3 regions of the Streptomyces sp. NPDC003035 genome follow, and region 2 is predicted to be linked to each of the others. Evidence: riboswitches for the same ligand, from Rfam matches in the RefSeq annotation. Region 2 holds a riboswitch; each other region holds the start of a gene.
The links. Region 2 has a riboswitch for cobalamin ahead of ACFYV5_RS25020 (cobalamin biosynthesis protein). Riboswitches for the same ligand answer to the same signal wherever they lie in the genome.
Positions count from the first base shown of each region.

Region 1: another riboswitch for cobalamin. It lies ahead of ACFYV5_RS10300 (energy-coupling factor ABC transporter permease); the one in region 2 lies ahead of ACFYV5_RS25020 (cobalamin biosynthesis protein).
Region 3: another riboswitch for cobalamin. It lies ahead of cobN (cobaltochelatase subunit CobN); the one in region 2 lies ahead of ACFYV5_RS25020 (cobalamin biosynthesis protein).

Region 1 covers NZ_JBIAPJ010000003.1:122,234-129,637, forward strand. The annotation lists gene dhaK (dihydroxyacetone kinase subunit DhaK) at 1-54, shown strand, start outside; gene dhaL (dihydroxyacetone kinase subunit DhaL) at 60-674, shown strand; gene ACFYV5_RS10295 (PTS-dependent dihydroxyacetone kinase phosphotransferase subunit DhaM) at 671-1,075, shown strand; cobalamin riboswitch at 1,148-1,344, shown strand; gene ACFYV5_RS10300 (energy-coupling factor ABC transporter permease) at 1,372-2,070, shown strand; gene ACFYV5_RS10305 (energy-coupling factor ABC transporter substrate-binding protein) at 2,070-2,414, shown strand; gene cbiQ (cobalt ECF transporter T component CbiQ) at 2,421-3,170, shown strand; gene ACFYV5_RS10315 (ATP-binding cassette domain-containing protein) at 3,167-4,015, shown strand; gene ACFYV5_RS10320 (FAD-dependent oxidoreductase) at 4,191-6,206, shown strand; gene ACFYV5_RS10325 (PadR family transcriptional regulator) at 6,239-6,772, shown strand; gene ACFYV5_RS10330 (50S ribosomal protein L32) at 6,736-6,921, shown strand; gene ACFYV5_RS10335 (heavy metal translocating P-type ATPase) at 6,972-7,404, opposite strand, start outside.
Region 2 covers NZ_JBIAPJ010000008.1:55,948-63,351, reverse strand. The annotation lists gene ACFYV5_RS25030 (putative cobaltochelatase) at 1-825, opposite strand, end outside; gene ACFYV5_RS25025 (cobyric acid synthase) at 872-2,389, opposite strand; gene ACFYV5_RS25020 (cobalamin biosynthesis protein) at 2,386-3,348, opposite strand; cobalamin riboswitch at 3,380-3,524, opposite strand; gene ACFYV5_RS25015 (hypothetical protein) at 3,661-3,882, opposite strand; gene ACFYV5_RS25010 (inorganic phosphate transporter) at 3,896-5,152, opposite strand; gene ACFYV5_RS25005 (alpha/beta hydrolase) at 5,524-6,651, shown strand; gene ACFYV5_RS25000 (hypothetical protein) at 6,729-7,404, shown strand, end outside.
Region 3 covers NZ_JBIAPJ010000004.1:288,564-295,967, forward strand. The annotation lists gene ACFYV5_RS14505 (nucleoside hydrolase) at 1-169, shown strand, start outside; gene ACFYV5_RS14510 (MarR family transcriptional regulator) at 235-678, opposite strand; gene ACFYV5_RS14515 (DoxX family protein) at 771-1,118, shown strand; gene cobN (cobaltochelatase subunit CobN) at 1,417-5,028, opposite strand; cobalamin riboswitch at 5,067-5,200, opposite strand; gene ACFYV5_RS14525 (cobalamin biosynthesis protein CobG) at 5,282-6,790, shown strand; gene ACFYV5_RS14530 (precorrin-8X methylmutase) at 6,787-7,404, shown strand, end outside.

The DNA of each region.
Region 1 (7,404 bases), on a different contig from region 2:
CTGCGACTGTGGGACGCGCCCGTACAGACTCCTGCCCTGCGCTGGGGCCGGTGAGAGGAGTGCCCGAAGTGACCGCACTGGACGCCGCGTTCTTCCGTCGCTGGCTGGCCACGGCCGCTGCCGCCGTCGACCGTGAGGCCGACCGGCTCACCGAACTCGACTCGGCGATCGGGGATGCCGACCACGGGGCCAACCTGAAGCGGGGGTTCGCCGCCGTGACGGACGTACTGGAGAAGGAGGCTCCGGGGACTCCGGGGGCGGTGCTCGTCACGGCCGGGCGGCAGTTGATCTCCACCGTCGGCGGGGCCTCCGGGCCGCTGTACGGGACGCTGCTGCGCCGTACCGGGAAGAGCCTCGGCGAGGCCCCGGCGGTGACGCTGCCGGAGTTGGCGGCGGCGCTCACCGCCGGAGTCGCCGCGGTCGGCCAACTCGGCGGTGCCGCGGTCGGGGACAAGACCATGCTGGACGCGCTCGTCCCGGCGGCCGAGGGGCTCGGCGAGTCGTTCGCGGCGGCCCGGGACGCGGCCGAGCGGGGTGCGCTCGCGACCGTACCCCTGCGCGCCCGGAAGGGCAGGGCGAGCTACCTGGGCGAGCGTTCCGTCGGGCACCAGGACCCCGGGGCCACCTCGTCCGCGCTGCTGATCGCCGCCCTCGCGGAGGTGGCGGACGCGTGAGCGCACAGGTGGGCATCGTGCTGGTCTCGCACAGCGCGGCCGTGGCCGCCGCCGTCGCCGCGCTGGCCCAGGGTCTCGCCGGTGGCGGGGCGATCGCGCCGATCGCGCCCGCGGGCGGCACACCCGACGGCGGTCTCGGCACCAGCTCCGAGCTGATCGTCGAGGCGGCACGCGAGGTCGACCGGGGTGCCGGAGTGGCGTTGCTGGTCGATCTGGGGTCCGCCGTGCTGACGGTCAAGGCGCTCCTCGCCGAGGGGGACGAGCTTCCGGAGGGCGCACGGCTCGTGGACGCCCCGTTCGTCGAGGGCGCCGTCGCCGCCCTCGTCACGGCGAGTGCCGGCGGGGATCTGGAGGCGGTGGTGGCCGCCGCGTCGGAGGCCTACGCGTACCGGAAGGGGTGAGCAGGGGGCGCGCGAGATCCGTCACACACCGTCCGGAGGGGCATCCGTGTTGTGATGTAGCTGGTCAACCCACTAATGTCACAGCGCCTTGGTGTACGGGAAACCGGTGCGGTACCGGTGCGGCCCTCGCCACTGTGATCGGGAAGTCCGGCTCCATCCCTCCGGGGAAGCCACTGGACCGCCGCGGGAGACCGCGGCGGTGTGGGAAGGCGGAGCCGCGGCGGCATGACCCGTCAGCCAGGAGACCGGCCAAGGTGCGTTGTCCATCCACGAGGTGCTGGAGAGGTCTCCCAACCATGCATATAGCCGAGGGGTATCTGCCCCCTGTGCACGCGGCCGCCTGGGGCGTCGCGTCCGCTCCGTTCGTCGTCCACGGTGTCCGCGCGCTGACCCGTGAGGTCAGGTCCAACCCCGAGTCGACCCTGCTGCTCGGTGCGGCGGGCGCGTTCACCTTCGTCCTGTCCGCGCTCAAGATTCCGTCGGTGACGGGCAGTTGCTCCCACCCCACCGGTACGGGTCTGGGCGCGATCCTGTTCCGGCCACCCGTGATGGCGGTCCTGGGCACCATCACGCTCCTCTTCCAGGCGCTTCTGCTCGCCCACGGCGGGCTCACGACGCTCGGCGCCAACGTCTTCTCGATGGCGATCGTCGGGCCGTGGGCGGGCTTCGGCACGTACTGGCTGCTGCGCCGGTTCGACGTGCCGCTCATGGTGAGCGTGTTCTTCGGGGCGTTCGTCGCCGATCTGTCCACGTACTGCGTCACCAGCGTCCAGCTCGCGCTGGCCTTCCCGGACCCGGGCAGCGGTGTGCTCGGGGCGCTGGCCAAGTTCGGCGGGATCTTCGCCGTGACGCAGCTGCCGCTCGCCGTCAGCGAGGGGCTGCTCACGGTTCTCGTGATGCGGCTGCTCGCCCAGTCCAGCAAGGCGGACCTGACCCGGCTCGGGGTCCTGCTGCCGTCCCGGAAGAAGAACGAGAACGCGGAGGCGAGCGCCTGATGAGCCGGAACGCCAAGATCAACACCCTGCTCCTGCTCGTCGTCGCGGCGCTCGCGGTGCTCCCGCTGGTGCTGGGGCTCGGCGACCACAAGGAGGAGCCGTTCACCGGGGCCGACGCCGAGGCGGAGACGGCGATCACAGAGATCGCTCCCGACTACGAGCCGTGGTTCAGCCCGCTGTACGAGCCGCCGTCCGGCGAGGTCGAGTCGGCGCTGTTCTCGCTCCAGGCGGCGCTCGGCGCCGGCGTGCTCGCGTACTACTTCGGGCTGCGGCGCGGTCGCAGGCAGGGTGAGGCGCGCGCCGTGGCGGCGAAGGAACCGCTGGTCACCACCGGCGACGAGTAAGCGCCGATGCTGCCGATCGACGCGGCGGCGCACAGCAGTCGCTGGCGCCGCCGTCACCCCTGCGAGAAGGCCGTGCTCGGCTTCGGTCTGACGCTGTGCGCGGTCTGCCTGCCGCCCTGGCCGGGTGCCGTGCTGGTGGCGGCGGCCACGCTCTCGGTGCTCCTCGGGCCGGCCGGGGTGCCGGGACGTCAGCTGTGGCGCGCGTTCCGCATTCCGCTGGGCTTCTGCGTGACGGGGGCGGTCCCGTTGCTGTTCGAGGTGGGCGGGGCGCGGGGCCTTGTCGCCCTCGCGCCGGACGGCCCGGTCCACGCGGGTGAGTTGCTGCTGCGGACCTCGGCCGCGTCCCTGGGCGTGCTGCTGTTCGCGTTCACCACGCCCGTCTCGGACGTGCTGCCGCGGCTGGTACGGGCGGGGGTGCCGGCGCCCGTGGTGGACGTGGCGCTGGTGATGTACCGGATCAGCTTCCTTCTCCTTGACGCGATGTCCAAGATCCGGCAGGCCCAGGCGGCCCGGCTCGGGCTGACCACCCGGGCGGCGGTCTGGCGCTCGCTCGCCGGGCTCGCCGCGACGGCGTTCGTCCGCGCCTTCGACCGGGCGCAGCGGCTGCAGACGGGGCTCGCCGGGCGGGGGTACGACGGGACCTTGCGGGTCCTTGTGCCCCAGGCCGCGATCTCGGTCCGGTTCCTCGCGTCGACGGCCGGTCTGCTGGCCGGTCTCGTCGCCCTCACTCTCGTACTGGAAAGGTCCCTGCCGTGAGTCCTGCACCGCCTGTCGTGGAACTGGTGAAGGCCACGTTCGCCTACGAGGACGGGCCGGTCGTCCTCGACGGCATCGACTTCGCCGTACCGGAAGGCCGGGCGCTGGCTCTCCTCGGCCGCAACGGCGGCGGCAAGACGACGCTGCTGCGGCTGCTGAGCGGGGGCCTGCGCTGTGCCGGCGGCGCCCTCCGGCTGGACGGGGAGGAGGTGTCGTACGACCGGAAGGGGCTGACCCGGCTGCGGACGACCGTGCAGCTGGTCGTCCAGGACCCGGACGACCAGCTCTTCGCCGCCTCGGTCGGACAGGACGTGTCGTTCGGGCCGATGAACCTGGGGCTTCCGGAGGAGGAGGTACGGCTCCGGGTGCGCGAGGCGCTGGAGGCGCTGGACATCGTGGCCCTGGAGAACCGGCCGACGCATCTGCTCTCGTACGGGCAGCGCAAGCGGGCCGCGATCGCGGGCGCCATGGCCATGCGGCCGCGGGTGCTCGTCATGGACGAGCCGACGGCGGGCCTGGATCCGCACGGGCAGGAGCGGCTGCTCGGCGCGCTGGCGCGGCTGCGGGAGTCGGGCACCACGGTGGTGATGGCGACCCACGACGTCGATCTGGCCCTGCGGTGGGCGGACGAGGCGGCGGTGCTCACGCCCGAGGGACTGCGGACGGGCCCGATCGAGGAGCTGCTGGCGGACGACGCGCTCCTCGACGCGGCACGGCTGCGCCGCCCCTGGGGGATGGCGGTGACGCGCCTGCTCCGAGCCCACGGCCTGCTCGGGGCCGACGCGGAGGGCCCGCGCACGGCGGAGGACCTGGACACCTGGGTCACGGCGCCCCGCAGCGCATGAGACACCCACCACCCCACGACGGCCCCCTGGCGGACACCCGCGAGGGGGCCGTCGTACGCCACGCCGCCGCGCAACGTCGCGCAGATCACGCCCTCCGCCTTATGCAACTTGTTGCACAAGCTCCCTCGGGTCGTCTACAACAGTCCTGACGACACTGCGCGAGGAGGCGCCCCCCATGACCCCGTACCCGCACCTGCTGAGCCCGCTCGACCTCGGGTTCACCACCCTGCCCAACCGGGTACTGATGGGTTCCATGCACGTCGGCCTCGAAGAGGCGGAGAACGGCTTCGAGCGGATGGCAGCGTTCTACGCGGAGCGCGCCCGCGGTGGCGTCGGACTGATCGTGACCGGCGGCATCGCCCCGAACGAGGCCGGCCGCCCCTGGGACGGCGGCGCCAAGCTCACCACCGACGAGGAGGTGGCCGAGCACCGGGTCATCACCGACGCCGTGCACGCCGAGGGCGGACGGATCGCGATGCAGATCCTGCACTTCGGCCGGTACGCCTACCACCCCGCGCTCGTCGCCCCCAGCCCGATCCAGGCGCCGATCAGCCCCTTCGCCCCCAACGAGCTCACCGACGCCGAGGTCGAGCAGACCGTCGAGGACTACGTCCGCTGCGCCGAGCTCGCCAAGGCCGCCGGATACGACGGCGTGGAGATCATGGGCTCCGAGGGCTACCTGATCAACGAGTTCATCGCTGCCGCCACCAACCACCGCACCGACCGCTGGGGCGGCTCGTACGAGAACCGGGTCCGCTTCCCGCTGGAGATCGTCCGGCGCATCCGCGAGCGGGTCGGCGAGGACTTCATCCTCGTCTACCGCCTCTCCATGCTCGACCTCGTCCCGGGCGGTTCGACGCTGGAGGAGGTCGTCGCGCTCGCCAAGGAGATCGAGTCCGCCGGCGCGACCATCATCAACACCGGCATCGGCTGGCACGAGGCCCGCATCCCGACCATCGCGACCTCGGTGCCCCGGGGTGCCTACACCTGGGTGACCAAGAAGCTGATGGGCGCGGTGACCATCCCCCTCGTCACCAGCAACCGCATCAACACCCCCGAGGTCGCCGAGCAGATCCTCGCCGAGGGCCGCGCGGACATCGTCTCCATGGCCCGCCCCTTCCTGGCCGACCCGGAGTTCGTCGCCAAGGCCGCCGCGGACCGCGCCGACACCATCAACACCTGCATCGGCTGCAACCAGGCGTGCCTGGACCACACCTTCAGCCTGAAGATCACCTCCTGCCTGGTGAACCCGCGCGCCTGCCACGAGACCGAACTGGTCCTCTCCCCCACCCGTCTCGCCAAGCGGATCGCCGTCGTCGGCGCGGGCCCGGCCGGACTCGCCTTCTCCGTCTCCGCCGCCGAACGCGGCCACTCCGTCACCCTGTTCGACGCCGCGGGCGAGATCGGCGGCCAGTTGAACATCGCCAAGCGGGTGCCGGGCAAGGAGGAGTTCGACGAGACGCTGCGCTACTTCCGCACCCAGCTCGACGCCCGGGGCGTGGACGTCCGGCTGAACACCACCGCCACCACCGAGCTGCTCGCGGAGTACGACGAGGTCGTCGTCGCCACCGGCGTCACCCCGCGCACCCCCGAGATCGAGGGCGTCGACCACCCCAGCGTCGTCACCTACCTCGACGTCCTGCGCGACGGGGCGCCCGTCGGCGAGCGCGTCGCGATCATCGGGGCCGGCGGCATCGGCTTCGACGTCGCCGAGTTCCTCACGGACGGCGGCGAGGGCGCGAGCCAGGACCCCGAGACCTACTTCCGCCAGTGGGGCGTCGACACCTCGTACGAGACGCGCGGCGGGCTGCGCACGCCTGAGCGGCCCAAGCCGCCGCGCCAGGTCCACCTGCTCCAGCGCAAGACCACCAAGGTCGGCGCGGGCCTCGGCAAGACCACCGGCTGGATCCACCGCGCCGAGATGAAGCACCGCGGCGTCACGATGGTGGCGGGAGCCTCCTACGAGCGGATCGACGACGAGGGCCTGCACATCACCCTCGACGGCGAGCCGCAGACCGTCCCGGTCGACACGATCGTCCTGTGCACCGGCCAGGAGCCGCGGCGCGGGCTGTACGAGGAGCTGATCGCCGCGGGCCGTACGGCGCACCTGATCGGCGGCGCCGACGTGGCCGCCGAGCTGGACGCCAAGCGCGCCATCGACCAGGGCACGCGTCTGGCGGCCGCCCTGTGATCGTTCCGCCGCCCCGAACCTAGGATGCGGGCATGTCCCTCCCGCACGCGATCCTGACCGCGCTGCTCGAGAAGCCGTCCTCCGGGCTCGAGCTGACGCGCCGTTTCGACAAGTCGATCGGCTACTTCTGGTCGGCCACGCACCAGCAGATCTATCGCGAGCTGGGCAAGCTGGAGCAGGCGGGGCACATCCGCGCCCTGCCCGCCCAGGTGCCGGCCCGTGGGCAGAAGAAGGAGTACGAGGTCCTGCCCGCGGGCCGCGCCGAGCTGAGCGAGTGGGTGGCGAGGAGCGAGGACCCCAAGCCGATGCGGGCGGCGCTGCTGCTCCGGATGCGGGCGGCGGCGGTCGTCGGGGCGCCCGGGATGCGGGCGGAGCTGGAGCGCCATCTCGTCCTCCACCAGCGGCAGTTGGAGGAATACCGGGCCATCGAGGTCCGGGACTTCCCGCCGGCCCGCCGGGAGAGCGAGCCGGACCGGCTGCGGCATCTCGTCCTGCGCGGCGGGATCGACCTGGAGCGGTTCTGGGTGGAGTGGCTGACCCAGGCGCTGGGCGAGCTGGAGCGGTAGCCACCCGCTCCAGCACCCGCCACCGCCGCGCCCAGTGGAAGGCGACCACGCCCCAGCTGGTCCCGATCACGGTCGACGGCGTCGTCTACCGGGTGCCGCAGCGCCTGGCCAAGGCGTACGAGCGCGGCCTGCCGCACCCGGAGAGCTGAGCGCGACAACGGCCACGGCGACGCCCGTCCCGGCCGTGACCGCCTGACCCTCACTCCCCGGCCGTCGCCTTCCGCCAGGCCGCCTCGCGCAGCAGCCGCAGACCGTTGAGCCCCACCAGGACCGTGGAACCCTCATGGCCGGCGACGCCGAGCGGCAGCGGGAGGTGGCCGACGAGGTCCCAGATCACCAGGGCGCCGATGCAGGTGCCCGCGATCACCAGGTTCTGGACCACCAGCCGGCGGGCGCGGCGCGAGAGGGCCACGACCGCGGGGACGGTGGCCAGTTCGTCGCGTACGACGACCGCGTCGGCGGTCTCCAGGGCGAGGTCGGAGCCGGCCCGGCCCATCGCGATGCCGGTGTGGGCGGCGGCCAGGGCGGGGGCGTCGTTGACGCCGTCGCCGACCACCAGGACCCGGGAACCGGCCTGCTCCCACTCCCGTACGGCCGCGACCTTGTCCTGCGGCAGCAGGCCCGCCCGCACG
Region 2 (7,404 bases):
GCGCATCCCGTCCACCTCGAACGCGGCGCAGGTCGCGGCGATCTGGAGCAGCGCGGCGTCACCGAGCACCACGCTCGGCAGCAGCTCGCGCGCGGCGACGATCCGGTCCCGCAGCGCGGTCTCCTCACCGGCCCAGCGGGCGGCGAAGGCGGCCGGGTCGTCGTCGAACGCGAGCCGCCGCCGCACGACCTCGACCCGCTGCTCGGGCTCGCGCGAGGCCGCGACCTCGACGGTGAGACCGAAGCGGTCCAGCAACTGCGGCCGCAGCTCGCCCTCTTCGGGGTTCATCGTGCCGACCAGCAGGAAGCGGGCCGCGTGCCGTACGGAGACGCCTTCGCGCTCGACGTACGAGGCGCCCATCGCGGCGGCGTCCAGGAGCAGGTCGATCAAGTGGTCATGGAGGAGGTTCACCTCGTCGACGTACAGAATCCCGCGGTGCGCGTCCGCGAGGAGCCCCGGCTCGAAGGCCTTCACGCCCTCCGCGAGCGCCCGTTCGATGTCCAGCGCGCCGACGAGCCGGTCCTCGGAGGCACCGACGGGCAGCTCGACCATCCGTGCGGCGCGCCCGCCGGCCGGGGCGGCCTCGTGCGGCCCGTCCGGGCACTGCGGATCGGGCGCGCCGGGGTCGCAGCTGAACCGGCAGCCGGTGACCACCGGCACCTCGGGCAGCAGGTCCGCCAACGCGCGTACGGCGGTCGACTTCGCGGTGCCCTTCTCGCCGCGCACGAGCACACCGCCCACGGCCGGGCTGACGGCGTTCAGCAGCAGCGCGAGCCGCAGGTCGTCCATGCCGACGACGGCGGTGAACGGATACCGGGTGCTCATCGGGCGGTCACTCCTTCAACTCGTTGGTGTGCGGCGGTCGTCGTGCTCACGGCGCACCCGGCGGCACGAACGGCAGCCCCGAGGGCGCGCCGTTCTCGATCAGCCGCAGCAGCGCGTCGGTGTCCGCGTGTTCCTCGATCAGGTCGCCGAGGCGGTCCAGCTGCTCCTCCCGGAGCGTGCCGAACGAGGTGTCGGGGGCAGGGACGAAGCGCCGTCCGGCCGCCGCCGCCACCTCGCGCAGGAACGCCCGGCGGAAGCCGTCGCTCTCCAGCGAGCCGTGCCAGTGGGTCCCCCACACCGCGCCGACCCGGCACCCGTCCAAGAAGCCTTCGCCGCCGAGGACCTCGGCGACGCCGTGGTGGATCTCGTACCCCTCCACCCGCTCACCGAGCGCCTCGCCGACCGGCCGGGCCAGGGTCTTCTCGACCGCGAAACGGACCCGCACCGGCAGCAGTCCGAGACCGTCCACCGCCCCGGCCTTCGACTCGACCTCGTCCTCGATGTGTTCGCCGAGGACCTGGAAGCCGCCGCAGATGCCGAGCACCGGCCGGCCCTCGGCCGCCCGCCGGGCCAGCGCGTCGGCCAGGCCACGCTCGCGCAGCCAGGCCAGCGCCTTGACCGTCCCCCGGGTCCCGGGCACGACCACCAGGTCCGCGTCGACGAGCTCCTCGGCCCGGTCCACGAACCGCACCACCACGCCCGGTTCGGCCGCCAGCGCGTCCACGTCGGTGAAGTTCGACATCAGCGGTACGGCGCACACCGCGACCCGCAGCACGTCCTCGCCGACCGGTGGCGCCACGACCGACTCGCGGACGGCGCCCCGCAGGGAGACCCGCAGGCCGTCCTCCTCGTCGATGCCGAGCCCGTGCGCGTACGGCAGGACACCGAACGTCCGGCGTCCGGTCAGGCCGAGCAGCATGTCCAGGCCCGGCTCGAGGAGCGTCACGTCGCCACGGAACTTGTTCACCAGATACCCGGCCACGAGCGACTGGTCCTCGGGGCTCAGCAGCGCCGTGGTCCCGAAGAACTGGGCGAAGACCCCGCCCCGGTCGATGTCCCCGACGACGAGCACCGGCAGCCGCGCGGCCCGCGCGATGCCCATGTTCACGATGTCCGTGCGCCGCAGATTGATCTCGGCCGGGCTGCCCGCGCCCTCGCAGATCACGGCGTCGTACGTGCCCCGCAGCTCCTCCAGGCACGCCAGCACGGGCTCGAAGAGCTCCTTCTGGCGCCCCCCGTGGTAGCCGCGCGCACTGAGTTCACCGACGGGCTTGCCCATCAGCACGACCTGGCTGGAGCGGTCGCTGCCCGGCTTCAGCAGTACGGGGTTCATCAGCGCGGTCGGCTCGACGCGCGCGGCCTGCGCCTGCATGGCCTGCGCCCGGCCGATCTCCGCGCCCTCCCGCGTCACGAAGGAGTTCAGGGACATGTTCTGGCCCTTGAACGGGGCGACCTTCACGCCCTGCCGGACCAGCCAGCGGCAGATGCCCGCCGTGACGACACTCTTGCCTGCGTCGGACGTGGTCCCCGCGACCAGCAGTCCGCCTCCGCGTCCGCCTCTCATGCACGCCTCCGCTTCATGGCCGTCACGGCCAGCCGTCCACCCACACACACCGCCAGCGTCAGCGCGGTCACCCGGCGCGACAGCCGTACCGCCCGCTCGATGTCCCCGACCTCCACGGCCCGGCCCTCCCCGTTCAGCACGGGCCGGTGCTCGACCCGCCCGCCGTACGAGAGCGTCCCCCCGAGCCGTACGCCGAGGGCCCCGGCGAACGCGGCCTCCACCGGGCCCGCGTTGGGGCTCGGGTGCTTGGCCGCATCGGCGCGCCAGGCCCGCAGGGCCCCTCGGGGATCGCCGCCCGCGACCGTCGCGAGCGCGGCGGTCAGCCGGGCGCCCGGCCAGCCGGCCACGTCGTCGAGCCGGGCCGAGGCCCAGCCGAAGCGGCGGTACGTCGGGGACTTGTGGCCGACCATCGCGTCGAGCGTGTTCACGGCCCGGAAGCCGAGCAGGCCCGGAACCCCCGCCACGGCTCCCCAGACCAGGGCGCCCACGACGGCGTCGGAGGTGTTCTCGGCGACGGACTCCACCACCGCGCGGGCCATCGCCGGACCGTCCAGGGTCTGCGGATCCCGCCCGACCAGATGCGGCAGCCGCTCGCGGGCCACCTCCAGGTCCCCGGCAGCCAGGGCGCCGCCGATCGCGCGGGCCTCCCGGCTCAGGGTCGTACCGCCGACGACGGCCCAGACAGAGGCGGCGGTCAGCGCGACGGAGGCGGCGGGACGGTCCCGTACGGCACGCGCGGCGAGGGCCCCGAGGGCCGCCGTACCGCCCGCGCAGACGGCCGTGTGCAGCGCGCCCCACCCGCGGTGGTCGCGCCGGAGAAGCTTCTCGACGGAGCCGGCGGCCCGTCCGAACACGGCGACGGGATGGCCGCGGCGGGGGTCGCCGAGGATCAGGTCCGCGGCCAGTCCGGCGGCGGCGCCGTACGCGAATACACCTGTGGCTGCTCTGCGGCCGGGCATGGCGCTGTGTCCTCACTCAGGGTCCGCGCCCTGGCTCGACGTGACCGGCGGCGAGAGTTCCTGGCTCCCGGGGATCGACTCCCCGGTCACAGTGGCGGGACCGCGCCGGATTCGCACCGGACTTCCTCTACTTGCCGCCGTATTGGCCCCGGAAGTCCACCACGCTGTGCGAACACCCGTCAACTCACCCTTGACCTGCGGTGAGACAGTGTGCGAAGCACCACACGAGGCCCGCGAACGACGGCGGCGAACGACGGACCGGGCGGGCCGCACCCGAAGGTGCGGCCCGCCCGGCCGTCGAAGCGTGTGGCGTCAGGCCACGATGAGAGAGATGCCGTACACGACGGCCGCCGCGCACAGCGCGAAGCAGGCGTACGCGCCGGTACGCGCCAGGGTGGCCGAGCCTCCCTGGGCGGCGGCCTGCTCCTGCTTGGAGAGGCCGACGATGCCGAGGGTGAAGAGGCCCACGAGGGCGACGGTCGCCACGAGGCTGACTCCGAAGACGGAGCCGAGAGCTGCCCAGTCGATCTTCATGTCGTTTCGTTCCTTACACCGCGGCAGAGGCGGCGGGGGCTGCCGGGTCCGCAGGGGCCGGCGAGGGGATGGTGGTCTTCAGGTCCTCGTCCGCGACGGCGGCGACGGAACCGGCCGGCGGCGGGGTGACGGCCGCCATGGCGGTGGTCACGACGCCCGCGGGCTCGGCCTCGACGTCGTTGACGTTGGTGTGGTCCACCACCTGGCGGCGGGAGACGAGCCAGATGGCGACGCAGGAGGCGACCAGGAAGGCCGCGACGGTGTAGACGCCCCAGTCGCCCTGGCGGGCGACGTACTCGGCTCCGGCTCCGACGAGGCCCGCGGCCGGAAGGGTCAGGCCCCAGGCGACGAACATCCGGGTGGCGGTCGACCAGCGGACGACACCGCCCTTGCGGCCCAGGCCCGCGCCCATGACGGCGCCGGAGCAGGAGTGCGTGGTCGAGAGGGAGAAGCCCAGGCTGGAGGAGGCGAGGATGACCGTGGCCGCGCTGGTCTGGGCGGCGAAGCCCTGCTGCGGCTGAAGGTCGGTGAGGCCCTTGCCCATCGTGCGGATGATGCGCCAGCCGCCGAGGTAGGTGCCGAGCGCGATCGCCACACCGGCGGAGACGATGACCCAGACGGGCGGGTTGGAGCCGGGGACGAGGACACCGCCGGCGACCAGGGCGAGGGTGATGATGCCCATCGTCTTCTGGGCGTCGTTGGTGCCGTGGGCCAGGGAGACGAGACCGGCGGAGGCGATCTGGCCGGCCCGGTAGCCCTTCTCGGTGGTCTTCTTGCCGGCGTTCCGGTCCAGGCGGTACGTCAGGCGGGCGGCGAGCATCGCGGCCAGGCCGGCGACCAGCGGGGCGGCGATCGCCGGGATGAGCACCTTGGTGACGACGACCCCGCCGTTGACACCACTGAGGCCGATCGAGGCGATGGTCGCGCCGATCAGGCCGCCCATCAGGGCGTGCGAGGAGCTGGACGGCAGGCCGACCAGCCAGGTCAGCAGGTTCCAGAGGATCGCGCCGACGAGCGCGGCGAGGATGACCTCGGGTTGGATGCCCTCCTCGTTGACGAGTCCCTTGGAGATCGTCTTGGCAACCTCCACCGACAGGAACGCACCGACCAGGTTCAGCACGGCGGACATGGCCACCGCCGTCTTGGGCTTGAGGGCACCGGTCGAGATGGTCGTCGCCATCGCGTTGGCGGTGTCGTGGAAACCGTTCGTGAAATCGAACACGAGAGCTGTCACGACCACAATCGCGAGCAGCAGCGTGATGTGTTCCATTTACCCAGGCAATCGTTCGACGTCAGTGGCTCGACGAACGTAGGCAACCTGAGTGAACGGAAGGTGAACTGGGTCGGGCTGTGTGGTGTCCCGATCCGGTGTCCTGAGATTCCGCTTAGTGCTCCCGATAGTGCTCCCGACGCGGTTCTGTCCACGATGTGGTCACCCCGCAACCACGGGTAAGCCGTGCCCTTACGGGACAGAAGCGACGCCCTTCACTTCCGTCCCTCCCGCCCGTGTCATCAGCCGGACGCCTCGCGACCCCTGTCAGCCGATCGGGGGACCCGTCGAGGAGATCCATGTCACTCGCGCGAGGCTTTCGGCGGGCCCGCCCGCTGGCATTCGGCCCCCGTCCTGCCGACACTGGGACGGTGCGCCCCGCTACAGCGACGGCAGCGGCCGTCACCACTCTGCTCGGTGTCGGCGCGGCCGCGGTCGCGGCCGGCCGGTACGCCAGTGACGCCGCCCTCAAGGCGTCGTCCGGACCGCCCCTCCCGGGCGACCCCCGGCTCACGGTGCACGCCACCGAGTCCGGCCGGGTCACCCTCACCCGCAGCCTCGCCTCCCTGCGCCCCGGTACGTACGGGATCGAGGGCCCCGGCGTCCACGCCGTCGTCGGACCCGTCCTCGACCGCGTCCCGCACACCGCGGACACCGTCGTCCGCCGCCTGGAACGGGTCGAGCTCGGCACCCTGGAGTCCGGCGCCAAGGTCCGGCTCACCCCCGAGCTGCACAGCGGCACCCCGCGCACCGCGCTGGGGATCGACCACGAGGACGTCGAGATCCCGGGCGAATTCGGCACCCTGCCGGCCTGGCTCGTCCCCGGCCCCCGTCCCACCTGGGTGATCGCCCTGCACGGCATGGGCACCACCCGCCGGCACCCCCTCAACCTCGTCCCCTTCCTCTCCCGACGGCAGATCCCCGTCCTCTGTGTGGCCTACCGCGGGGACGAGGGCGCGCCCCGCTGCCCGGACGGCCTCGGCCACCTCGGCGACTCCGCCTGGCGCGACGTCGACGCGGCCGTCCGCCACGCCGTCCGCAGGGGCGCCCAGGAGGTCGTCCTCTACGGCTGGGGGACCGGCGCCGCGATGGCGCTGCACGCCGCCGCCGACTCCGGCGTACGGGACGTGGTCCGCGGACTCGTCCTCGACTCCCCGGTCCTCGACCGGGAGGCCACCCTGCGCAACCTCGCCGCGGCCCGCCGCGTCCCCGGCCCGCTGATCCCGCTCGCGGTCCGCGCCGCGCAGGGCAGGACCGGCGGGCGCGGCGGCCTGCTCCGGGAGGTCGCCGACCCGGCCGCCCTGCGCGTGCCGACACTGGTCGTCCACGGCCCCGACGACACCATCGCCCCCTGGGAGCCGTCCCTCGACCTGGCCGCCCGCCGCCCGGAACTGGTCACCCTGCACACGGTCCGCGGTGCCCCGCACGCCTCCATGTGGAACGCCGACCCGGTGCGCTACGAAGAGGCCCTGCGCCGTTTCCTCACCCCCCTGCTCTGACCCCCCGTCCGGGGGCGTTCCACCGGCGCTCCCGATTCCGATTGGGCTTTCGGGCCGTCAGCGGGAAGACTGCCTCCGTGACGTCTCGAAAGCCTGATGAGCAAATGGCGCGCAACTCCAGACTCCGACTCGTCCGTCCGCGGGCACTCGCCACCGCCCGACGGGCCGTGACGACCCGGCGCACCCGGCCCGCGCCGCGGCCGCCGGAGGGCACTCCGCCCCGCGCGGAACTGGCCCGACAGGCACGGATCGTCCTCGCCGACGCCGTACGGATCGCCCGCTGGGCCGCCGTCGACCGCGGGGCCGAGCCCACCGCTCCGACCGGCCCCGAGCCCGTCGCTCCGACCACCCCCACGCCCGTCGCTCCGACCGCCCCCGAGGCGGGCATCGAGGCCGTCCCGGCCCAGGAACGCGCCGCTGTCGCACTGGGCCTGACGCCCGGCCAGATCCGGGCCGGCTGGGACCGGGCTCGGCTCGCCGGACTCGTCGAACTCCACGGCGGCACCGCTCGCCCCGGCTGGCGGCTGCGGGCCTGGGACCGCGACGACTCCGCCGTGCTGCGCGGCTGGGTCGCCCTGTTCGACGCCTGGTCGCTGGTGCACCCCGCTCCCGAGGACGTGCCGCCCAGCGCCGTGGCCGAGGTCGTCGAGGCCGTCCCCCAGGTGCTGTCCCTCCTCCAGCTCTCCGCCGGTCCCGTGCTCGTCCCCGCCCTTCTCGACCTGCTCCAGCAGCGGGTCGAGGAGCTGCGCGAGG
Region 3 (7,404 bases), on a different contig from region 2:
GGCGGTGGCCGTCGAGCTGACGGGTACGTACACGCGGGGCGCGACGGTCGTGGACCTGGACGGCGTGACGGGCCGCCCGGCCACCGTGGAGGTGGGGATGGAGGTCGACGTACCCCGCTTCTGGGACCTGATCGTCGAGGCGGTACGGGTCCTGGGCGAGCGCGCCTGACCCTGGGCCGGCGCGCCTGACGCTTGGCGCGGCACCGGGGCCTGCCGTCCCGCGCCGGCCCGGCGCTATTCCGCCGCGCAGTCGTGGGCGCTCCCGTCCACGCTGACCCGGTCCAACAGCGCGCGCAGCATGGCCTGTTCGGCCTCCGACAGATCGGCGAAGAGCTCGCGCTCCGCCGCGCTCACCGCCGCGTCGACCCGCTCGAGCGCGTCCGCGCCGGCCTGGGTGATCTCCACGATGTGCCGACGGCGGTCGGCCGGATCGCGGCGCCGCTCCGCGAGCCCCGAACTTTCCAACTCATTGAGGATCGCGACGAGTTGGCTCGGATCGACCTCCATCACGGCGGACAGCTCGCGCTGACTCATCGCTCCGGGGGCGAGCTGCATCAGGGTCATCGCGTGACGCGGATGCAGCCCGGCGACGCCGAGCGCGGCCCGGATGCGCGCACCGGTGAGCTCGCCGCGGAAGGAGAGGAGAAAGCCGAGGCTGTCGGACGGTGAAGCTGCCATACCACTCACCGTAACAGCGACTCCATTGTGGAACGAGTGGGATCGTTGATACCGTTCAATGATTAGTCCCTGAATATAGTTGGAGCGTCACCATGTTCATCGCCTACGCCGTCGTCGCCGCGATCCTCGCCCTGGCGATCTCCGCCTCCGCCTTCCTGACCCTCACGCGCAACGCCGACGTCATCGAGAGCATGACCAAGCTCGGCGTCCCGGGCCCCTGGCTCCCTTGGCTGGGCACCGCGAAGGCGGCGGGTGCGGTGGGCCTCCTCGCGGGACTGGTGGTGGCACCGCTCGGCACGGCCGCGGCGGTCGGGGTGGCGCTCTACTTCGCCGGAGCGGTGGTCACGCACATACGGGCCAAGGACTACGCGATGGCGCCGGCGGTGGTGCTGACGCTGGTCGCGGTGGCCGCCGCCGTGCTGCGGATCACCTCCGCGTGAGGCGGCGGAAAAACAACGAGACGCAACGTCTTGCGGGCCGAGGCGAGCCTCCGGGAGACCGGGGACCTCGACGGGTACGCGGCGGCCCGGACGGCGACCGCAGGGTCGAGACGACCCTGCGGCAGCTCGGCGAGCGCGCGCCGACGAACCGCCTGTCCCCGGGCCTGGTGGAGGAAGTGGAGGCAGCGCTCGCCCGCTACCAGGGCACGGGGATCTCGACACCCCGGGTGACGTTCCGATCCGCACACGCGTGCGGCCGGGATCGTCACCCGGGTGCCGGGGCCGTACAGCGCCGAGGTCAGCCCTCGGAGCCGTCGTCCTCCAGGTCGCCCTCCGACTCCAGGAACACCTGGCGCAGCGCCGCCAGGGTCTGCGGGTCCGGCTTCTCCCACATGCCGCGGGACTCGGCCTCCAGGAGGCGCTCCGCGATGCCGTGCAGGGCCCAGGGGTTGGCCTCCTTCAGGAAGGCCTGGTTCTCCGGGTCCAGGACGTACGTCTCCGTCAGCTTGTCGTACATCCAGTCGGCGACCACGCCGGTCGTCGCGTCGTAGCCGAAGAGGTAGTCGACCGTCGCCGCGAGCTCGAACGCGCCCTTGTAGCCGTGGCGGCGCATCGCCTCGATCCACTTCGGGTTCACCACCCGCGCGCGGAAGACCCTCGACGTCTCCTCGACCAGCGTCCGGGTGCGGACCGTCTCCGGGCGGGTCGAGTCGCCGATGTACGCCTCCGGGGCCGTGCCCGTCAGCGCGCGGACGGTCGCCACCATGCCGCCGTGGTACTGGAAGTAGTCGTCGGAGTCGGCGATGTCGTGCTCACGCGTGTCCGTGTTCTTCGCGGCGACGGCGATCCGCTTGTACGCCGTCTCCATCTCGGAGCGCGCCGGACGGCCTTCGAGCCCGCGGCCGTACGCGTACCCGCCCCACACCGTGTACACCTCGGCGAGGTCCGCGTCCGTGCGCCAGTCGCGCGAGTCGATCAGCTGCAGGATGCCCGCGCCGTACGTGCCCGGACGCGAGCCGAAGATACGGGTGGTGGCCCGCCGCTCGTCGCCGTGCTCGGCCAGGTCGGCCTGCGCGTGAGCGCGTACGTAGTTCTCCGCGGCCGGCTCGTCCAGGGACGCCGCCAGCCGTACGGCATCGTCCAGGAGACCGATGACGTGCGGGAACGCGTCCCGGAAGAAGCCCGAGATGCGCAGCGTGACGTCGATGCGCGGGCGGCCCAGCTCCGCCAGGGGGATCGCCTCCAGGCCGTTCACCCGGCGCGAGGCGTCGTCCCAGGTGGGGCGGATGCCCAGCAGGGCCAGCGCCTCGGCGACGTCGTCGCCCGCCGTGCGCATCGCGCTCGTGCCCCACAGGGACAGGCCCACGGAGGTCGGCCACTCGCCGTTGTCGGAGCGGTAGCGCTCCAGGAGGGAGTCGGCGAGCGCCTGGCCGGTCTCCCACGCGAGGCGGGAGGGCACGGCCTTGGGGTCGACGGAGTAGAAGTTCCGGCCGGTCGGCAGCACGTTGACCAGACCGCGCAGCGGCGAGCCGGACGGTCCGGCCGGCACGAACCCGCCGTCCAACGCGTGGACGGCGTGGGTGAGTTCGTCGGTCGTCGCGGCCAGGCGGGGCACGACCTGCTCACCGGCGAAACGGAGCACGGCGGCGACATCCGGGCCGTGGGCCTCGGCGACCGTCGGGACCGCGTCCACGGACCAGTCCGCGGCCTCCATCGCCTCGACCAGCTCGCGCGCCGTCGCCTCCGCCTCGTCGGCGGTCGTACGGGTCGCGGCCGACTCGTCCAGGCCCAGCGCCTCGCGCAGACCCGGCAGGGCCTGCGTACCTCCCCAGATCTGCCGGGCGCGCAGGATCGACAGGACCAGGTTGACCCGGGCCTCGCCGGTCGGCGCCCCGCCCAGCACGTGCAGACCGTCCCTGATCTGCGCGTCCTTGACCTCGCAGAGCCAGCCGTCGACGTGCAGCAGGAAGTCGTCGAAGCCGTCGTCCTCGGGACGGTCCTCGAGCCCCAGGTCGTGGTCGAGCTTCGCGGCCTGGATCAGCGTCCAGATCTGCGCGCGGATCGCGGGCAGCTTGGACGGGTCCATGGAGGAGATCTGCGCGTACTCGTCGAGCAGCTGCTCCAGGCGCGCGATGTCGCCGTAGGAGTCGGCCCGCGCCATCGGCGGCACCAGGTGGTCGACGAGCGTCGCGTGTACGCGCCGCTTGGCCTGGGTGCCCTCGCCCGGGTCGTTGACCAGGAAGGGGTAGATCAGCGGGATGTCGCCGAGCGCCGCGTCCGGGCCGCACGCGGCGGACAGGCCCGCGTTCTTGCCCGGCAGCCACTCCAGGTTGCCGTGCTTGCCGAGGTGGACCATGGCGTCCGCCCCGAAGCCGCCGTCCTCGGCGCGCGCCGCGATCCAGCGGTAGGCGGCCAGGTAGTGGTGGGAGGGCGGGAGATCGGGGTCGTGATAGATCGCGATCGGGTTCTCACCGAAGCCGCGCGGGGGCTGGATGAGGATCAGCAGGTTCCCGCGGCGCAGCGCGGCGAGGACGATGTCACCCTCGGGATTCCGCGACCGGTCGAGGAACATCTCGCCGGGCGGCGGGCCCCAGTGCTCCTCGACGTGCGTCCGCAGTTCCTCCGGCAGGGTCGCGTACCAGCGCTTGTAGTCGGCGGCCGGGATACGGACCGGGTTGCGGGCGAGCTGCTCCTCGGTCAGCCAGTCCTGGTCGTGGCCGCCGGCCTCGATCAGGGCGTAGATCAGCTCGTCACCGTCGCCGGAGACCAGGCCGGGGATCTCGTCCTCGGGCCCGAAGTCGTACCCCTCCTCCCGAAGACGGCGCAGCAGGGCCACCGCCGACGCGGGGGTGTCGAGGCCGACCGCGTTGCCGATCCGGGAGTGCTTGGTCGGGTACGCGGAGAGGACGAGCGCGAGCTTCTTCTCGGCGTTCGGGATGTGCCGCAGACGGGCGTGGCGCACGGCGATCCCGGCGACGCGGGCGGCACGCTCGGTGTCGGCGACGTACGCCGGGAGGCCGTCCTCGTCGATCTCCTTGAAGGAGAACGGGACGGTGATGAGCCGGCCGTCGAACTCGGGGACAGCGACCTGGCTCGCGGCGTCCAGCGGGGAGAGACCCTCGTCGTTCTCCTCCCAGGCCGCGCGCGAGCCGGTGAGGCAGAGCGCCTGCAGGATCGGTACGTCGAGGGCGGCGAGCGCGCCCGCGTCCCAGGCCTCCTCGTCGCCGCCCGCCTGCGCCTCGGCGGGCTTGGTGCCGCCGGCCGCGAGGACGGTGGTGATGATCGCGTCGGCGGACCTCAGCGTCTCCAGCAGCTCCGGCTCGGGGGCGCGCAAGGAGGCGACGTACAGGGGCAGGGCGCGGGCACCGGCGTCCTCGATCGCCTCGCAGAGGGAGTCGACGAAGGCGGTGTTCCCGCTCATGTGGTGGGCGCGGTAGTAGAGCACGGCGACCGTCGGGCCGTCGGTCCGCCGCGGCTCGCGCTCCAGCGGGCCCCAGGTCGGCGCGGCGGCCGGGGCCTCGAAGCCGTGCCCGGTGAGCAGCACGGTGTCGGAGAGGAAGCGCGCCAGCTGCTCCAGGTTGGCCGGGCCGCCGTGCGCGAGGTAGGCGTGGGCCTCGGTGGCGACACCGATGGGGACGGTGGAGGCCTCCATGAGCTGGGCGTCGGGAGCCTGTTCGCCGGAGAGCACGACCAGCGGCCTGCCGGTGGCGCGCAACGCGTCCAGGCCGTCCTCCCAGGCCCTCAGACCGCCGAGGAGGCGTACGAGGACGAGGTCGGCGCCGTCCAGGAGCGCGGGCAGCTCGTCGAGGCCGAGGCGGGAGGGGTTGGCGAACCGGTACGCGACCGGACCGCCGGCCGCGCGGGCGCTGAGCAGGTCGGTGTCGGAGTGCGACAGCAACAGAATTCGCATGCGAGCGCAGGCCTTCCTCGGGGTTGTCCGCGCCCCGGGTGGTCGTGTGGACGGCGGGAGTTCCTGACTCACCGGGACGCGGGTGCGACCTGGCTCACAGTGGCGGGACCGCGCCGGATTCTCACCGGGCTTCCTCCCCGGGGCCCTGGGACCCCATGCCGTTCTGCATAGTAGATCCTGCCCCCGCCGGACTGGGGGGTTGGCCGGATCACACCCGGTGGTCACGCGGATTCACGTGGGTATGCTCGCCGCCATGCCGCCCACCCCACCCACCACGCCCAACCCGGGCGAACCCCTCATACGGGACCGCGGTGACGCCTGCCCCGGGGCGCTCCGGCTGCACGCCGCCGACGACGGGCGTCTGGCCCGACTGCGCCTGCCCGCAGGCTTGTTGACTGCAGGTCAGGTCGGGGTCCTGGCCACCGCGGCGGAGGTGCTGGGCGACGGGCGGGTCAGTGTCACCTCGCGGGGGAACGTGGAGCTGCGGGGCCTCGGAGAGGGCTGCGGCACCGAGCTCGCGGAGTTGCTGGCGCCGGCCGGTCTCCTGCCGTCCCCGACCCACGAACGCGTCCGGAACGTGGTGGCCTCGCCGACCGCGGGGCTGGACGGACTCGGCGGCGGTGACGTGCAGTTGTGGGCGCGCGAGCTGGACGCGCTGCTGTGCGCGCGGGAGGGGACGGCGGCCCTTTCCGGCCGTTTCCTCTTCGTCCTGGACGACGGCCGGGGGGACGTGGCCGGACTCGGCGGAGATGTGACCTTGATCGCAGCGGGGGCCTGGGCGGCCGGCGACGAGGGTACGGCCGGATCCCGGGCCTCGGACGGATCGGCCGACCGGGCGGCCCCGGCGTCCAGGGGAGGTGTGGGCGCGCAGCACCCCGGCGCACGGGGCGCGGACAGCCCCGGCGAAGGCACGCCAGGCACGGACGGCCCCGGCGAAGGTGCGCCAGGCGCAGACGGCCCCGGCGCGCGGGGCGCGGACAGCCCCGGCGAAGACGGCCCCCGCGCGCCAGGCGCGGACGGCCCCCGACGCCCCGACGCGCACCTCCGCGTCGGCGCCCAGGTTTTCCGGGTCGCTGCTACCGACGCGCCCCGCGCCGCCGTCGCCGCCGCGGAGGCGTTCCTGGTCGCCGCCCATGGCGCGGGGAACGGTGCCTGGCGGGTGCGTGAGCTGCCCGAGGGGCACGAGCCGGATCTGGTGGGGGCGCTCGCCCGGGCCGGGATCGCGGCGGAGCCCGTACCCCCGACGGAACCCCCGCACGGAGAACCCCCCGCACCCGGGGTGCTCGGCGAGACCGCCCTCCACGTCCTCGCGCCCCTCGGCCGGCTGACGGCCGAACAGCTGCGCGCCCTGGCCGCCACGGGCGGCGAGGTGCGGCTCACCCCCTGGCGGGGGGCCGTCGTCACGGGCTTCCCGGACCGCACGGCCGCCGCGCGACGGCTGCGCGCCCTCGACGCGTACGGCCTGATCACCGACCCCGACTCCCCCTGGGCCGGCGTCGGCGCCTGCACCGGGCGTCCCGGCTGTGCCAAGTCCCTCGCCGACGTCCGCGCCGACGCGACACCCGGTCGCGCCTCCGGTCTCCCCGTCCACTTCTCCGGGTGCGCCCGCCGCTGCGGCCACCCCCAGGGCCCGCACGGCACCTGGGTCGACGTCGTCGCCACCGGCGAGGGCGCCTACCTGGTCGACGGCGTCCCCACCTCCCGTACAAGCCTCACCGAAGCAGTCGCAACGGCCCGCACCACCGCCCGCACAACGAGATGAGCGAGAACGACACGATGTTCGCCTACGAGAAGGACGGCGCGGAGATCTACCGCCAGTCCTTTGCCACGATCCGCGCCGAGGCGGACCTCGCGGATCTGCCCGCCGATGTCGCCCAGGTCGCGGTACGGATGATCCACGCCTGCGGCATGACCGACCTCGTACGCGATATCGCCTACTCGCCGCAGGTCGTCTCCCGCGCCCGCGCCGCCCTGCGCGCCGGGGCCCCGATCCTCTGCGACGCGCAGATGGTCGCGAGCGGTGTCACCCGCAAGCGGCTGCCCGCCGACAACGAGGTGATCTGCACGCTCTCCGACCCGTCCGTGCCCGGCCTCGCCGCCGAGCTCGGCACCACCCGCAGCGCGGCCGCCCTCGAACTCTGGCGCGACCGCCTCGAAGGCTCCGTCGTCGCCATCGGCAACGCCCCCACCGCGCTCTTCCACCTCCTGGAGATGATCGCCAAGGGCGCGCCCCGCCCTGCGGCCGTCCTCGGCATACCGGTCGGCTTCATCGGCGCCGCCGAGTCCAAGGACGCCCTCGCCCTCGCCGGTCAGGAACTGGGCCTCGACTACCTCGTCGTACGGGGCCGGCGCGGCGGCAGCGCGATGACGGCCGGC